DNA from 2 places in the Caballeronia sp. Lep1P3 genome. Region 2 is predicted to be linked to the other one. Evidence: predicted binding sites of a transcription regulator. Region 2 holds the regulator's gene; the other holds the start of a gene.
The links. Region 2 encodes HrcA, which represses chaperone genes, less so after heat shock. Its sites were predicted from a motif close to TTAGCACTCNNNNNNNNNGAGTGCTAA; they were not measured.

Region 1: a site for HrcA is predicted at 6,204-6,230, ahead of rpoH (RNA polymerase sigma factor RpoH). Genes of this name have one in related genera too.

The regions. Positions count from the first base shown of each region.
Region 1 is NZ_CP084265.1:2,831,160-2,839,773, reverse strand. It holds gene LDZ27_RS13275 (SIS domain-containing protein) at 1-605, shown strand, start outside; gene ptsP (phosphoenolpyruvate--protein phosphotransferase) at 618-3,206, shown strand; gene nagE (N-acetylglucosamine-specific PTS transporter subunit IIBC) at 3,282-5,066, shown strand; gene rpoH (RNA polymerase sigma factor RpoH) at 5,204-6,139, opposite strand; gene LDZ27_RS13255 (acyloxyacyl hydrolase) at 6,494-7,060, shown strand; gene LDZ27_RS13250 (nuclear transport factor 2 family protein) at 7,106-7,489, shown strand; gene leuA (2-isopropylmalate synthase) at 7,518-8,614, opposite strand, start outside.
Region 2 is NZ_CP084265.1:2,659,493-2,668,106, forward strand. It holds gene dnaJ (molecular chaperone DnaJ) at 1-910, opposite strand, end outside; gene dnaK (molecular chaperone DnaK) at 1,149-3,101, opposite strand; gene LDZ27_RS12460 (thioredoxin family protein) at 3,294-3,677, opposite strand; gene grpE (nucleotide exchange factor GrpE) at 3,697-4,302, opposite strand; gene LDZ27_RS12470 (hypothetical protein) at 4,663-4,824, shown strand; gene LDZ27_RS12475 (RNA-binding S4 domain-containing protein) at 4,796-5,203, opposite strand; gene hemH (ferrochelatase) at 5,241-6,308, opposite strand; gene hrcA (heat-inducible transcriptional repressor HrcA) at 6,437-7,453, opposite strand; gene LDZ27_RS12490 (NAD kinase) at 7,637-8,530, shown strand; gene recN (DNA repair protein RecN) at 8,566-8,614, shown strand, end outside.

The DNA of each region.
Region 1 (8,614 bases), 170 kb from region 2:
CCGGGCCGGAACTCTCGGTTGCCGCGACTAAAAGCTATATCGCGATGCTATCGCTTTCGGCCATCGTGATCGCGCACGTTCAGCGCGACGTCGAACTGCTCAACGCGCTCACGACGCTGCCGGACGCGCTGCGCGCCGCGGGCAAGCTCGACTGGACGCGCGCCGTCGATGAACTGAAGGGCGTCGATCGCATGATCGTCGTCGGGCGCGGGCTCGGGCTCGCCATCGCGCAGGAAGCCGCGCTCAAGCTGAAGGAAACGTCGGGCATTCAGGCCGAGGCGTTTTCTAGCGCGGAAGTGCGTCATGGGCCGATGGAAATCATCGACCGCGACTATCCGCTGCTCGTATTCGCGCCGCGCGGACCGGAGCAGGCGGGTCTCGTGCAGCTCGCCGCCGACATGCGCGCGCGGGGCGCCCGCGTGCTGCTCGCCGCCCCGGACGACGTGTCCGATGCCGACCTGCCGCTCGTCGCCACCGATCACCCGGCGCTCGATCCGATCGCCGCGATCCTTTCGTTCTATGTGATGGCCGCGGGTCTGGCCGCCGCGCGCGGGCGCAATCCCGACTCGCCGCGCCACCTGAACAAGGTCACCGAAACCCATTGAGTGAGAAAGCCGATGCGTCGCGCCGAGGAGTCCCTGTTGAACCATTCCACCGATAACCCGAGCGATATCGTTCTGCTCGCTCCGTTTACCGGCCCCGTCGTGCCGCTCGCCGACGTGCCCGACCCCGTGTTCGCCGAGGGCATGTTCGGCGACGGCATCGGCATCGATCCGCTCGATAACGTGCTGCTTTCTCCGTGCGACGGCACCGTTACGCATCTCGCGCGCACGCATCACGCGGTCACGCTGCGCACGGCGGAGGGCGCGGAAATTCTCGTGCACATCGGCATCGACACCGTCGAGCTTGGCGGCAAGGGCTTTGCGCCGATGGTCGAGCAGGGCGCGAGCGTGCGCGCGGGCGACCCGCTCATCGAATTCAACGCCGACTTCGTCGCCCAGAACGCGCCGAGCCTCGTCTCGGTGATCGCGGTCGCCAACGGCGATGCGTTCGATGTCGCCGAGCGCCCCGGCCGCGGCGTGCTCAAGGCGGGCGCGCGCATGCTGGTGCTGCGCGCGAAAGACGGCGCGGCGGCGCAGGCGGCGCGCTCGTCGTCGAACGTGATGACCGAAGCGCGGCGCAGCGTCACGCTCGCGCACTCGGGCGGTTTGCATGCGCGCCCGGCGGCGCGTGCGCGCGAAGCGGCGCGCGGCCTCGACGCCAAGGTCGAAGTGCGCTTCGAAGGCCGCAAGGCGCCGGTGGAAAGCGTCGTCGGCCTGCTGGGTCTCGGCGCGGGCGAAGGCGCGACCATCGAACTCGTCGGCATCGGCGCACAGGCGCAGGAAGCGGTCGATGCCGTCGCCACCGAATTGCTGCGCGCCGCGCAAGGCGAAGTGGAAGAGACGCCCGCGCGCGAAAAGTCGCCTGCGCCGGTTGCGGCTGCGCGCGCATCGGCACAGCCGCTGCCGCCGAACACGCTCGCGGGCGTTTGTGCCGCGCCGGGCATCGCGGTCGGAAAGCTGGTGCGCTGGGACGACCAGGAAATCGTGCCGCCCGAACAGGCGAGCGGCGCGTCGGCGGCGGAAAGCCGTGCGCTCGACCGCGCGATCGCGCAAGTGGACGCCGAACTGGAAGACACCGTGCGGACCGCTTCGCAGCGCGGCGCGGTGGGCGAAGCGGGCATCTTCGCGGTGCATCGCGTGCTGCTCGAAGACCCGACGCTCGTCGATGCCGCGCGCGATCTCATCAGCCTCGGCAAGAGCGCGGGCTTCGCGTGGCGCGAGGCGATCCGCGCGCAGATCGCGCTGCTCGCCAACGTGAAGGACGCGCTGCTCGCCGAACGCGCCGCCGACCTGCGCGACATCGAAAAGCGCGTGCTGCGCGCGCTCGGGCTCAAGAACACGGCGGCGCGCGCGCTGCCGGACGAAGCCGTGCTCGCGGCGACCGAATTCACGCCGTCCGATCTCGCGTCCATCGACCGCACGCGCGTGACGGCGATCGTGATGTCGCGCGGCGGCGGGACGTCGCATGCGGCGATCATCGCGCGTCAAACCGGCATTCCGGCGCTCGTCGCGATCGGCGATGCGCTGCATGCGATTCCCGACGATACGCAAGTGGTCGTCGACGCATCGGCGGGCCGGCTCGAACACGCGCCGACCGCACTCGACGTGGAACGCGCGCGCCACGAGCGCGAGCGTCTCGCGGGCGTGCGCGAGGCCAACCGCAAGATGTCGCAGCAGGCGGCGGCGACGCGCGATGGCCGCCACGTCGAAATCGCGGCGAACATCGCGACGCTCGACGACGCGAAAGCCGCCGTCGAAAACGGCGCGGACGCGGTCGGCTTGCTGCGCACCGAACTGCTCTTCATTCACCGCCAGGCCGCGCCGAGCGTGGCCGAACACGCGTCGAGCTATCAGGAGATCGTGGAGGCGCTCGCCGGACGCAGCGCGATCATCCGCACGCTGGACGTCGGCGCGGACAAGGAAGTCGATTATCTGACGCTGCCGCCCGAGGAAAACCCGGCGCTCGGCTTGCGCGGCATCCGCCTCGCGCAGGTGCGCCCCGATCTGCTCGACGACCAGTTGCGCGGCCTGCTCGCCGTGAAGCCGGCGGGCGCCGTGCGAATTCTTCTGCCGATGGTGACGGACGCGGGCGAATTGCAACGCCTGCGCGCGCGCATCGACGAACTGGCGCGCGAAGCGGGCCGCACCGATCCCGTCGAAGTCGGCGTGATGATCGAAGTGCCGTCCGCCGCGATGCTCGCCGACCAGCTTGCCAAGTACGCGGATTTCTTCTCGATCGGCACGAACGATCTCACGCAGTACACGCTCGCGATGGACCGCTGCCAGCCCGATCTCGCCGCGCAGTCCGACGGCCTGCATCCGGCCGTGCTGCGGCTCATCGAGGCGACGGTGCAGGGCGCGGAGAAGCACGGCAAGTGGGTCGGCGTCTGCGGCGCGCTCGGCGGCGATCCGCTCGCGGTGCCGCTGCTCGTCGGCCTCGGCGTGACCGAGCTGTCGGTCGATCCGGTCGCCGTGCCGAGCATCAAGGCGCGCGTGCGCAATCTCGATTACCAGCTTTGCCGTCAGCGCGCGAAAGACGTGCTCGCGCTCGAATCGGCGCAGGCAGTCAGGGCGGCCAGCCGCGAAATCTGGCCGCTCGACTAATCACGCAGGCGAGACGCAAAACCGTAACACCACCCCGAGCAGCAACGACAAGACCTATATCTTTTGGAGAACCCGATGGACGCCAACCCGTTTGCAAAAATGCAGCGCCTAGGCCGCGCCCTGATGCTGCCGATTGCCGTATTGCCGGTGGCCGGCCTGCTGCTGCGTTTAGGCCAGCCCGATGTCTTCAACATCAAGATGATCGCCGACGCCGGCGACGCCATCTTCTCGAACCTGCCGCTCTTGTTCGCGATCGGCGTGGCGGTCGGCTTCGCGAAGGACAACAACGGCACGGCGGGTCTCGCCGGCGCGATCGGCTATCTGATCGAAACCGCCGTGATGAAGGACATCAACGACAAGCTCAACATGGGCGTGCTGTCGGGGATCGTCGCCGGTATGGTCGCGGGCTATCTCTATAACCGCTACAAAGACATCAAGCTGCCCGAATATCTGGCGTTCTTCGGCGGTAAGCGTTTCGTGCCGATCGTCACGGGCGTCGTGTGTCTCGTGCTCGGCATCGTGTTCGGCTACGTCTGGCAGCCGATTCAGGCGGCCATCGACGCAGCCGGCACCTGGCTCACCACTGCCGGCGCGATCGGCACGTTCGTGTTCGGCGTGCTGAACCGGATTCTGCTCGTGACGGGCCTGCATCACATCATCAATTCGCTCGCGTGGTTCGTGTTCGGCTCGTTCACGCCTCCGGACGGCGGCGCGGTCGTGCACGGCGACCTGCATCGCTTCTTCGCCGGCGACAAGACGGCGGGCGGCTTCATGACCGGCTTCTTCCCGATCATGATGTTCGGCTTGCCGGCCGCATGCCTCGCGATGTTCCACGAAGCGCCGAAGGAGCGCCGCGCGGTCGTCGGCGGCCTGCTGTTCTCGATGGCGCTGACCGCGTTCCTGACGGGCGTGACCGAGCCGATCGAATACAGCTTCATGTTCCTCGCGCCGGTGCTGTACGGCATTCACGCGGTGCTGACGGGCCTGTCGCTCGCGATCTGCTCGGCGCTCGGCATTCACCTGGGCTTCACGTTCTCGGCGGGCGCGATCGACTACGTGCTGAACTACGGCTTGTCGCAGCGCGGCTGGCTCGCGATTCCGATCGGTCTCGTGTACGGCATCGTGTATTACGGCCTGTTCCGCTTCTTCATCCGCAAGTTCAACATGGCGACGCCGGGCCGCGAGCCGGCCACCACCGACGCGCAAACCGACGCCACGCCGGTCGGTGTTCCGGGCGTTGCCGGTGGTTACGCGCCGGCAGCGGCGAACACGCGCGCGGCGAAGTACATCGCGGCGCTGGGCGGCGCGTCGAACCTGACGCTCGTCGATGCCTGCACCACGCGTCTGCGTCTTTCGGTGGCGGATACCGACGCCGTGTCCGAGCCGCAGTTGAAGACTATCGGCGCGCGCGGCGTGCTCAAGCGCGGCAAGACGAACGTGCAGGTCATCATCGGACCGGAAGCGGACTTGATCGCCGATGAAATTCGCGGCGAACTCGAGCATTCGTCGACGCGCGGCGCGACGCCGGCTTCGTCGGCTCCGGCGCAGCCCACGGTGGCGGCGGCAGGCGCCGTCGATCAGACCGCCGGCCCGCTCGATCCGGACCCGCTGCGCTGGCTCGCCGTTTTCGGCGGCGCGACGAACGTCGCTTCCCTCGATGCCGTGGCGCAGACGCGCCTGCGCGTGGTCGTGCGCGACCCTTCGGCGGTCGATAAGCAGCGCCTGTCGCAACTGGATGTGGCGTGGGTATCGGCGGATACGTTCCACATCGTCGTGGGTTCGGCGGCGCAGCGTTATGCGGCTCAGATGGCCACGCGGCTGTCCGGCAACGGCGGCGGCGCGGCACCGATGCCGGCCTGATCCGGCCGAGCGGTCGTTCATGCAGAAACGGCGCCTTCGGGCGCCGTTTTTCTTTTCCGCACGCGGCGGGCAAAGAAAAACCCCGCTGTCTTTCGACAGCGGGGCTCGAAGGTTCCTGCTAAGTCTTGCCTGAAGCGTTACGCGTAGTCGTGCAGCGCGGTGCGCATCTTCTTCATCGCGCTCGCCTCGATCTGGCGAATGCGCTCCGCCGACACGCCGAATTCGTCGGCCAGTTCGTGCAGCGTCTTGCCGCCCGAGCCGTCGTCTTCGACATCCAGCCAGCGCGCCTTGATGATGCGGCGGCTGCGTTCGTCGAGCGATTCGAGCGCGGTCGAGAGGCCGTCGCTTTGCAGCTTGTCGAACTGGCGCGAGGCGATCACGTTCGTCGGCTCGTTATGCGAGTCCGCGAGATAGGCGATAGGCGCGAACGCTTCCTCGCCGTCCTCGACCTGGCCTTCCAGCGCGATGTCGCCGCCGGACAGACGCGTTTCCATCTCCGCGACTTCCTCGCGCTTCACGTTCAGCTCGCTCGCGAGACCTTCGATCTCGCCCGGCGTGAACGCCGCGTGACCGGTCTTGTGGCTGCGCAGGTTGAAGAACAGCTTGCGCTGCGCCTTGGTCGTCGCGACCTTCACCATGCGCCAGTTGCGCAGGATGTACTCGTGAATCTCGGCCTTGATCCAGTGCATCGCGTAGGACACGAGGCGCACGTTTTGCTCCGGGTCGAAGCGCTTCACGGCCTTCATCAGACCGATATTGCCTTCCTGGATCAGGTCCGCGTGCGGCAGGCCGTAGCCCAGATAATTGCGGGCGATCGACACGACGAGACGCAGGTGCGACAGCACCAGTTGCTGCGCCGCGTACAGGCTGCCGTGTTCGCGATATTCGGTGGCGTACTGACGTTCCTCTGCCGGCGACAGCATCGGAATGCGGTTCACTGCTTGTATATAGGAATCGATGTTGCCGATCTGACCGGTCAGCATCGACGACTGTGCGTACGTCAGCGCGCCTGCCGAAGATGCCTTGGCAGGTGCCGCGCCTACAACATTCGGAAGGGTCATCGCATTGGTCACGCTCATAAGCTCCTTTTCAACGTATCGCCTGCTGCCGAACGGCGACAACAGGCCAGTCACGATATTAGCACTCCCGTCAAGTGAGTGCTAAGTGTTAGAGGGCAACGAAATGTGAGAGTTCCCACAAAGCTATCGACTTTGTGAGATTGATAGGCGCGAAGCGCGGTCGATGATGTCGAACTTACCGAAGTGCCCGATAAATTCGAACGAATTACCGTTTTGTTCGTGGCGGCGCGCAATAATTCAATTAAATGCGTCGAGAAAGGGCGATTGTGCAAATATCTGTCAGTCGAAATACAATGCGCCGAACCACCGCTCGGCGGACGTGCAACACAACCCATAAATGGGGCGCTCATGCAGAAAAACAAAGCTCTCTGGCGCAGTTTGTTGTCTCGCGGCGCAATTGCGCTTTCGCTCGGCCTCGCTTCGGCGGCGGCGCACGCCGACCGCTTCGGCCTCCAGATAGCCGGCGGCGTGGCGAACCACGACTTCAAGAAAGCCGACCTCGGCGTCGTCTGGGACCCGGATCTGACGTGGTGGGAGATCGGCGGGTTCCACTTCACGTTGCTTGGCGAAGGCCACGTCGCCTATTGGCACACGAAGGAAAGCAACGCGGTCAATCCGAACGTCTGGGAATTCGGCGTCACGCCGGTCCTGCGCTTCGTGAAGAGTTCCGGCTATATCCGGCCGTTCGTCGAGGCGGGCGTGGGCGTGCGGCTGCTTTCGCACGCGCGCATCACCGAGAACTTCACGGTGTCGTCGGCGTTCCAGTTCGCGGACATGGTCGGCGTCGGCGCGATCTTCGGCGAGAAACAGAATTATCAGGCCGGATTCCGCTTCCAGCATCTCTCGAACGCGAGTATCAAAGAGCCCAATCCTGGTATAAATTTCAGCCAGCTATATCTGCAATACAACTTCTGACGAGGCGCCGGCGCATCGGTTCCTCGACGCAAGGGGAACCGACAGATGCCGGCAAAGACCCTGGAGGCCATCCGCGGCCTCGAGCGCGACCGTTTCCGTGCGATGGTGGAAGGCGACGGCGCGACGCTCGAAGCGTTGCTGGCCGAGAACGTCAGCTACGTCCACACCAACGGCAAGCGCGAAACCAAGCGTCAGTTCATCGACGCCATCACGGCGGGCCGCCGCCGCTACCGCCAGATCGAGATCCAGTCGCAGGACGTGATTCCAGCCGGCCGCGACGGTTGCCTCGTCGCGGGACGCGTGCTGATCGAGATGGAATCGAAGAACGGCGCGCTGCTGTTTCCAATCGCTTACACGGCCATTCACGTTCAGACCGACGGCCAATGGCTGCTGCTCGCTCTGCAGGCGACACGCGTCGCGCTCGAATGACGCGCGCCGCCGGGCGCAGGCTGTCGCGTCAGGCTTCCACCGCCTCGTCCTGCCGCCGGTTCTCCACGATCCGCTTCGAGCGATTGACCGCGCTCACCACCGCATCGACGATCGCGAGCGCCGGATTCGCGTGCACCGCGACGCCGAAGCGCGTCGGTTCGTCGCCGAAGCGGCAGCCGACGAACACCGCCGTATCGCCGCTCGCCGTCAGCGTCGATTCGAACCAGCTCACGCCCGCGCCCACATCGAGACACGAGGCCGCCGCCTGCGCGTAGTGCTCCTCGCTCGCGACGTTCGATGCAGAAGGCATCGCGATGCGCCGTCCGAACGCCGAGAGCGTCGACGCATCGACGCGCGAAACCTCACCGCCCGCATCGAAATATTCGCGCTTGAAGAGGGCGCAGATCGCGTCGCCGGTGATTTCCTCGCCGGATGCGTCGGCGAGCGCCTGCACCGCGTGGCTGAACTCGATCTGCACGCGGCGTGGCGGCGTAAAGCCGAGCCCGCGCTCGAGCAGATACGTCGCGCCGCCCTTGCCGGACTGACTGTTCACGCGAATCACGGCGTCGTAGCTGCGGCCGAGATCGGCGGGATCGATGGGCAAGTACGGCACGTCCCACGGCGTGCCGGGCACGCGCTGCGCGAACCCCTTGCGGATCGCGTCCTGATGCGAACCGGAAAACGCGGTGAATACGAGATCGCCGGCATACGGATGGCGCGGATGCACCGGAAGCCGATTGCAGCGCTCGACGACGCGGCGCACCGCATCAATGTCCGAGAAATCGAGGCCGGGATCGACGCCTTGCGTGTAGAGATTCAGCGCGAGCGTCACGAGATCGACATTGCCCGTGCGCTCGCCGTTGCCGAAGAGACACCCTTCGACGCGTTCGGCGCCCGCGAGCAGCGCCAGCTCGGCCGCGGCGACCGCCGTGCCGCGATCGTTATGCGGATGCACCGACAACACGATGCTGTCGCGAAAGCCGAGATTGCGGTCCATCCACTCGATCTGGTCGGCGAACACATTGGGCGTCGCCGCTTCGACCGTCGCGGGCAGGTTCACGATCATCTTGTGATCGGGCGTCGGACGCCACATTTGCGCGACGGCATCGCAGACTTCGCGCGCGA
Region 2 (8,614 bases):
TGCCTTCCGGCACGGTGAAGCTCGCGCGGCCCGCGAGCGTCGGCACTTCGATCTCACCGCCGAGCGCGGCTGTCGTGAATGGAATCGGCATTTGGCAGTGCAGGTCGTCGCCGTCGCGCTCGAACACCGCATGCTGCTTGATGTGGATTTCCACATACAAGTCGCCATTCGGCCCGCCGTTGATGCCCGGCTCGCCGTTGCCCGCCGAACGGATGCGCATGCCGTCGTCGATGCCAGCCGGGATCTTCACTTCCAGCGTCTTCGTTTCCTTCACCTTGCCCGCGCCGTGGCAGTTCGCGCAAGGTTCCGGAACGTAAGTGCCGCTGCCGTGACATTTCGGACACGTCTGCTGGATGCTGAAAAAGCCCTGCGACATCCGCACCTGACCTTGTCCGTGACACGTCGGGCAGGTTTCGGGCTTCGTGCCCGGCTTCGCGCCCGAACCGTGACAGACGTTGCAGTTCGTCCAGCTCGGCACGCGAATCTGCGTGTCGTAGCCGTGCGCGGCCTGCTCCAGCGTGATCTCCATGCTGTAGCGCAGATCGGCCCCGCGATACACCTGCGGACCGCCGCGTCCACCACGGGCCGCGCCGCCTGCCGCCTGCCCGAAGATGTCGCCGAAGATATCGCCGAACGCATCGGCGAAACCGCCGAAGCCTTGCGCGCCCGCGCCCGCCATGTTCGGATCCACGCCCGCGTGACCGTATTGGTCGTAAGCGGCGCGCTTCTGCTGGTCGGAGAGCATTTCATAGGCTTCCTTCGCCTCCTTGAAACTCTCTTCCGCCTTCTTGTTGTCCGGGTTGCGGTCAGGGTGATACTTCATCGCGAGCTTGCGATACGCCTTCTTGATCTCGTCGTCGCTCGCGTTCTTCGCGACGCCCAGAACGTCGTAGTAATCCCGTTTCGCCATGTCGGTTCCATGCCGCCGCGGATTTGGCCGCGACGGTTCCTCTCAATGCTTAAGGGTCGAACGACCCGCGCGAACCTCTGACGCCCGCTGAAAAACCGTCTTCAGCCGGACGCCCCAAAAAAACAATGTGCCCGGGGAGCCATTCGGCTCGCCAGGCGCGTTTCACGTCAGACGCTCGACGCGTCCCGGTGACGACACCGAAAGGCGCGTGAACGTTGCCATCCACGCGCCCTGCGGCTTAGTCCTTCTTCACTTCCTTGAAGTCGGCGTCGACGACATCGTCATGCTGCTGGCTCGCGCCCGCCGATGCCGCTTCCGCGCCGCCCGCGCCGGCAGCCGCGCTCGCCGCGCCCTGCTGCGCCTGCATGTCGGCGTACATCTTTTCGCCGAGCTTCTGCGACGCGGTGGCAAGCGCCTCGATCTTGGCCTCGATCGCCGCCTTGTCGCTCGCGCTGCTCTTGAGCGCGTCTTCAAGGTCCTTCAGCGCGGCTTCGATCGCTTCCTTCTCGCTCGCGTCCACCTTGTCGCCGTACTCGGCAACCGCCTTCTTCGTGCTGTGAACGAGCGCGTCACCCTGATTGCGGGCATCGGCCAGTTCGCGCAGCTTGTGATCTTCCTCGGCGTTGGCTTCGGCGTCCTTCACCATCTTGTCGATTTCGGCGTCCGTCAGGCCCGAGTTCGCCTTGATGGTGATCTTGTTTTCCTTGCCCGTCGCCTTGTCCTTCGCGCCGACGTGCAGAATGCCGTTCGCGTCGATGTCGAAGGTCACTTCGATCTGCGGCGTGCCGCGCGGTGCGGGCGGAATGCCTTCCAGGTTGAACTCGCCGAGCAGCTTGTTGCCCGCGGCCATTTCACGCTCGCCCTGGAACACCTTGATCGTCACGGCCGACTGGTTGTCGTCCGCCGTCGAATACACTTGCGAGTGCTTCGTCGGGATCGTCGTGTTCTTGTTGATCATCTTCGTCATCACGCCGCCGAGCGTCTCGATGCCGAGCGAAAGCGGCGTCACGTCGAGCAGCAGAACGTCCTTGCGGTCGCCCGACAGAACCTGACCTTGAATCGCGGCGCCCACGGCCACGGCTTCGTCCGGGTTCACGTCACGGCGCGGTTCCTTGCCGAAGAACTCCTTCACCTTCTCCTGCACCTTCGGCATACGCGTCATACCGCCGACGAGAATCACGTCGTCGATTTCGCCGACCTTCACGCCCGCGTCCTTGATCGCGATGCGGCACGGCTCGATGGTGCGCTCGATCAGTTCCTCGACCAGCGCTTCCAGCTTGGCGCGCGTGAACTTGAGGTTCAAGTGCTTCGGACCCGATGCATCCGCCGTGATGTACGGCAGGTTGATGTCGGTCTGCGCCGTGGACGACAACTCGATCTTCGCCTTTTCAGCGGCTTCCTTCAGGCGTTGCAGCGCGAGCACGTCCTTCGACAGATCGACGCCCTGCTCCTTCTTGAACTCGCTGATGATGTAATCGATGATGCGCTGGTCGAAGTCTTCGCCGCCGAGGAACGTGTCGCCGTTCGTCGAGAGCACTTCGAACTGCATTTCGCCGTCGACGTCCGCGATTTCGATGATCGAGATGTCGAACGTGCCGCCGCCCAGGTCGAACACGGCGATCTTGCGGTCGCCCTTTTCGGCCTTGTCGAGGCCGAACGCGAGCGCGGCCGCCGTCGGCTCGTTGATGATGCGCTTGACTTCCAGACCGGCGATGCGGCCCGCGTCCTTCGTTGCCTGACGCTGGCTGTCGTTGAAGTACGCCGGAACCGTGATGACGGCTTCCGTCACCGGCTCGCCGAGGTAGTCTTCAGCGGTCTTCTTCATCTTGCGCAGGACTTCGGCCGAAACCTGCGACGGCGCGAGCTTGCTGCCGTGCGCTTCGACCCAGGCGTCGCCGTTGTCGTGCTTGACGATCTTGTAGGGCATCAGGTTGATGTCCTTCTGCACTTCCTTCTCGTCGAAGCGGCGGCCGATCAGGCGCTTGACCGCGTACAGCGTGTTGCGCGGGTTGGTGACCGACTGACGCTTCGCCGGCGCGCCGACGAGAATCTCGTTGTCGTCCATGTACGCGATGATCGACGGCGTGGTGCGCGCGCCTTCCGCGTTTTCGATGACCTTGACCTGATTGCCTTCCATCAGCGCCACGCAGGAATTCGTGGTGCCGAGGTCGATGCCGATGATTTTGCCCATTTTTTATACTCTCCTAGCTTTGATCGCTTTGGCGCTGCGGCCGGAAAATGCCGGCTTTTGCGGCCGATTCAACGGGCCGAACGCCCAAAATTCATACCTGTACGCAAGATAAGAGCGCGGATTTCGTTTTCAAGACCCTGAATGCGATGCGGTCTATAACTTTTTCGCGCGCCTCGCTCGTCAGACTTGCTTTCACGCTGCGCGAATCTTGGCGCGCGCCGCCGCGACAGCCGCCTCGAACTGCGCGAGGCCGTGCCAGCCGGTCGCGCGGCCGAGCCGCTTGCCGCGGTGAAAGAAAAACCATGTCGGCACGCCGTGCAGCAGGAAGCGGCGGCCAAGCTCGCGGTGCTCGTAGACGTTGCTGTGAAACCACTTCAGCCCGAGCGCGCGGATGGCTTCCGGCTGCGCGAGCATCGCCTTTTTCGCGATTTCGCAATTGAAACAGTCGAGGCCCCAGAAGAACACGACGGCCAGCTCGTCGCCCGCCGACGCGAGGCCGGCGTCGAAACCGGCCGCGTCCAGCTCCTGCATGCCGAAGACGGCGAACGCGGTGGAATCGACGGGCAGGTTGGCCATGAGCGCGCGCCTCGCGGATTTACTTCGGTGCGGCGACCGTGACAAGCGCCGGACGCAGCACGCGATCGGCGATGATGTAGCCTTTTTGCAGCACGGTGACGACCGTGTTCGGCTCCTGATCGGCCGGAACCATCGAGATGGCCTGATGGCGATGCGGGTCGAACTTCTCGCCGACCGGGTTCAGCGCGACGACGCGGCCTTTTTCCAGCGCGCCGGTCAATTGGCGCAGCGTCAGTTCGACGCCTTCGCGCACCTTCGCAAGATCGGTCGACTGATCGGCGAGCGCGGCTTCGAGGCTGTCGAGCACCGGCAGCAGATTCTCCGCGAAGCTCTCGATGGCGAACTTGTGGGCCTTCGCCACGTCTTCCTGACCGCGACGGCGCACGTTCTCGGTTTCCGCCTTCGCGCGCAGAAATTCCTCCTGCAGCGCGGCGGCCTTGGCCTGCGCCTCGGCGAGCGCGGTTTCAGTGGCGTTCGACGCGGCTTGCGGCGCGGCGTCGGCGGCCGACGGCGCTTCAGCGGCAGCGGCTTGCGTGGTTGCCTGATTCAGGTCGGCGGCCTGGCGCGCGTTTTCGTCGGCGGGCGTCGCGTTCTGGCTCGCTGAATTCTCTTGCGTGTTTTCCATGTCGCTGAATGTTATTGCTGTGAGTGGATGGGATACGAAGCGCTCGCCCGGTTCCGGTCGCCACGCTTCTCGCACTAGCCGCCGAAATTGGGGCTACGGACACGTTTTCAAGGCTTTGTCCGACGAAATTTGCGCGTCCAGTGTGCCATCGGTGCGTTGCGGGAAATACGCGGTAACGGACGTTTCGTCGCATCGAACGAAATGAGATTGAGGGAATGCGGCCGCTCGCCTACACTTCGAAGAAGCACCGCAGGAGACACGTTAACCCTAATCCTACGAATGCTTCAAACCGCTTACGCCTTGCCCGTTTCCTGATCCTCGTGCGGTCCTCCGACCGCCCAGCCCGCTCGCGGGGGTGCCATGAAACTGACCTTTGTCATCGCGGTGGTCGCCCTGGTACTCGTCGCGGGAACCACCACCATCTGCATGTCCGGCGCACTGACCGCCCGTACCACCGAGTACGGCGGCGTTCACGCGACAGTCGAAGAATTCTTCAATCCGAACCTGAAAATTTGTCGATGACGCGGCGGTCCCGCTTCGTCGGCCTGCCTTGCATGCCGGCCGCCGGCTCGCGGTAGGTCTTGCGCCGCTCCGCTTCGGCGAGCCGCTTCGTGCGCCCTTCGTCGGTTTCGGAATAGAGCGTCTGCGCGACCGGCGCGGGGCCGCGCACATCGCAGATTCGGAGCACTTGCACTTGCCACACGATCCGCTCGATATCGATCTCGACGATATCGCCCACGCGCACGTCCTTCGACGGTTTCACGTTCGCGCCACCGATTTTCACGCGGCCTTTTTCGACCGCATCGCTCGCAAGCGACCGCGTCTTGAAGAAACGCGCCGCCCATAACCACTTGTCGATGCGCAGACGCGCGCCGGGTTCCGTCGAAATCTTGTAGTTCATCGTGAATCTCTTGCAGCTTGGCAGACAGGGCCGAAATTCAGGCCGCGACCGTTGCCGGTTGCGCGGCCTGCACCGGCCATCCTTGCAGATGTTGTGCCGCGATCTCGCCGATCGCCTTGATCCACGCCGGCGACGCGTTCAGGCACGGAATGCGGTGAAAATGCTTGCCGCCCGCCTTCAGAAACTCATCGCGCACTTCCATGCCGATTTCCTCGATCGTCTCCAGGCAGTCCGCCGTGAAGCCGGGGCAGAACACGTCCACGCGCGCGACGCCGCCCGCGCCGAGTTCCGCGAGCGTCGGCGCGGTGTACGGCTGGAGCCATTCCGCGCGGCCAAAGCGCGACTGAAACGTCACGCGGCATTCCACCGGCGTGAGCCCGAGCGCCGACGCGAGGAGCGATCCCGTCAGCTGACATTGGTCGTGGTAAGGATCGCCCAGGTCCATCGTGCGCTTGGGCACGCCGTGAAAGCTCAAAACGAGTTTGTCGCCGGCGGCGAAATCGGGCTGACCGTGCAGCCGCCAATACTCGCGCACCTGTTCCGCGAGCGCCGCGATGTACGCCGGATGATCCGCGTAATGGCGAATGGTGCGAATTTCCGGCTGATTGCGCACGCGCTTGAGCGCGGTGAAGGCGTCGTCGAAGGCGGTGGCCGTGGTCGACGACGAGTACTGCGGATACATCGGCAGAAGCAGAATGCGCTCGGCGCCTTCGAGCTTCAGTTGATTGAGCATCGCGCCGATGCCGGGCGTACCGTAGCGCATCGCGTAATCGACGATCACCTGATAATCATTCGCCGCGAAAAGCCGCCGCAACGCCTCGACCTGCCGCTCCGTATAGACGCGCAGCGGCGAGCCTTCCGCCATCCAGACCTGCGCGTACTTCCTGGCAGATGCGCGAGCGCGAAACGGAAGAATCGCGCCGCGCAAGATGACTTGCCATATCAAAGCCGGAATTTCGACGACACGCGGATCGGACAGGAACTGCGTCAGATACTTGCGCACCGCCCGCGGCGTGGGCGCGTCCGGCGTGCCGAGGTTGATCAGCAGCACTGCGACGCGATGCGAAGCGCTGGGCTGCGAGGGCAACTCGAGGTCGAAACGCATAGGGCAAGGCGGCCGGAAGTCATCGAAAGGTGAAGGCCATTATAGCGGCGCGTTTCTGCGCGCATCATCGGCCGAACGGCCTAGTGGCGCGCGGCCGGACCGCGCGGCAAGATGCCCGCAGGCCTGCGCTACTGCTGGCTGAGCGACATCGAAAGGAGGCGCGCGGTGATATCGACGATGGGAATGACGCGGTTGTACGCCATGCGCGTCGGGCCGATCACGCCGAGCGTGCCGACGATCTTTCCATTCACTTCATACGGCGCGGTGACGACGCTCATCTCTTCTATCGGCACGAGATTCGACTCGCCGCCGATGAAGATTTGCACGCCCTGCGCGTGGCTCGACACGTCCAGCAATTGCAGCAGGCTCGTCTTCTGGTCGAAGAGGTCGAAGAGCTTGCGCAGCCGCGCCATGTCGGACGAAAGGTCCGCCACTTCCAGCAGATTGCGCTCGCCGGAAATGAGCACGGTCTCGCCCGGATCGGTTTCGGCGGTGCTCGCGACGACGGCCGCCTGCATCAGCGTGGTCATGTCGCCGCGAATCTGGTCGATTTCCTCGCGCAGCCGGCGGCGCACTTCGTCGAAGGACAGGCCCGCGAAATGCGCGTTGATGTAATTGGAGGCTTCGGTGAGCTGCCCGGGCGTGTAGTCGCGCTGCGTCGCCATCATGCGGTTCTGGACGTCGCCCTCGGGCGTCACGATGATGAGCAGAATGCGCTTGTCCGACAGCCTCATGAACTCGATCTGCTTGAACATGTGGCTGCGCCGGGGCGTGAGGATCACACCCGCGAACGACGACAGGCTCGACAGCACGCTCGCCGCCGCCGCGACAATCTTCTGCGGCTCCTGGCCCTGCAGCCGCGTCTTGACGGCGGTGGTCATCGCCTCGTCCTGCGGCGCCTCGACGGTGAGCATCGTGTCGACGAAGAGCCGGTAGCCGCGCGGCGTGGGAATGCGCCCCGCCGACGTATGCGGACTGGCGACGAGGCCCAGGTCCTCGAGGTCCGACATCACGTTGCGGATGGTGGCGGGACTGAGTTCGAGACCGGAGTGGCGTGATAACGTGCGCGAACCGACCGGCTGACCTTCGGCGATGTAGCGCTCGATCAACGTTTTCAGGAGGGTTTGTGCACGAGGGTCTAGCATGGGCAAATTTTAACGCAACGTGTCAGGGCGCGGCCGCTCGTTCGAGCCGTTTCGGGGAGCCTCGCGCCGCTTGCCGATCGCGCGGACCGCTCGATGTCCGCTCCATTCTAGCGATAAACCAGACGCGGCTCGCCGCCCGCCGCAACCGTTCTTTTCGCATTCGACCTATGGTGTAATGCCGGCATGGAAATTGGCCAATTCAAGACCGTTGCCCTTGTCGGGCGAACCAACACGCCCGGTATCGAGGCGCCGCTACGATCGCTCGCGGAGCACATTGCGAACCAGGGCTTCGACGTCGTGTTCGAAGCCGGCACCGCGAAAGACGTCGGCGTGACGGAATACCCGGCGTTGTCCATCGCCGAGATCGGGGCGCGCGCGGATGTCGCCGTCGTGCTCGGCGGCGACGGCACCATGCTCGGCGTCGGCCGCCAGCTCGCGCCGTACAGGACGCCGCTCATCGGCGTGAACCACGGGCGGCTCGGCTTCATCACGGACATCCCGCTCAAGGAAATGCGCGAACGCGTGCCGCAGATGCTCGCGGGCCAGTTCGAACGCGAGGAGCGCACGCTGCTCGAAGCGCGCATCGTGCGCAACGACAAGCCGATCTACCACGCGCTCGCCTTCAACGATGTCGTCGTGAATCGCAGCGGCTTTTCCGGCATGGCGGAGCTGCGCGTCTCGGTGGACGGCCACTTCATGTACAACCAGCGCTCGGACGGGCTGATCGTCGCGACGCCGACCGGCTCCACCGCTTACGCGCTGTCGTCCACAGGGCCGATTCTGCATCCGCAATTGCAGGGCTTCGTGCTCGTGCCGATTGCGCCGCATTCGCTCTCGAACCGTCCGATCGTTCTGCCCGACGATTCGAAAGTCACCATTCAGATCATCGGCGGGCGCGACGTGAACGTGAACTTCGACATGCAATCGTTCACCGCCGTCGAACTGAACGACGCGATCGAGGTGCGGCGCTCGCGTCATACCGTGCCGGTGCTGCATCCGGTCGGCTACAGCACCTACGCCACGCTGCGCAAGAAACTGCACTGGAACGAGCATCCTTCGCAGGACTCGTCCGTCTGACCCGCACAACCTAGCCGAACCCTTCCGAAGCGTCCATGCTCCGTCATCTCTCCATTCGAGACTTCGTCATCGTCGCCGCGCTCG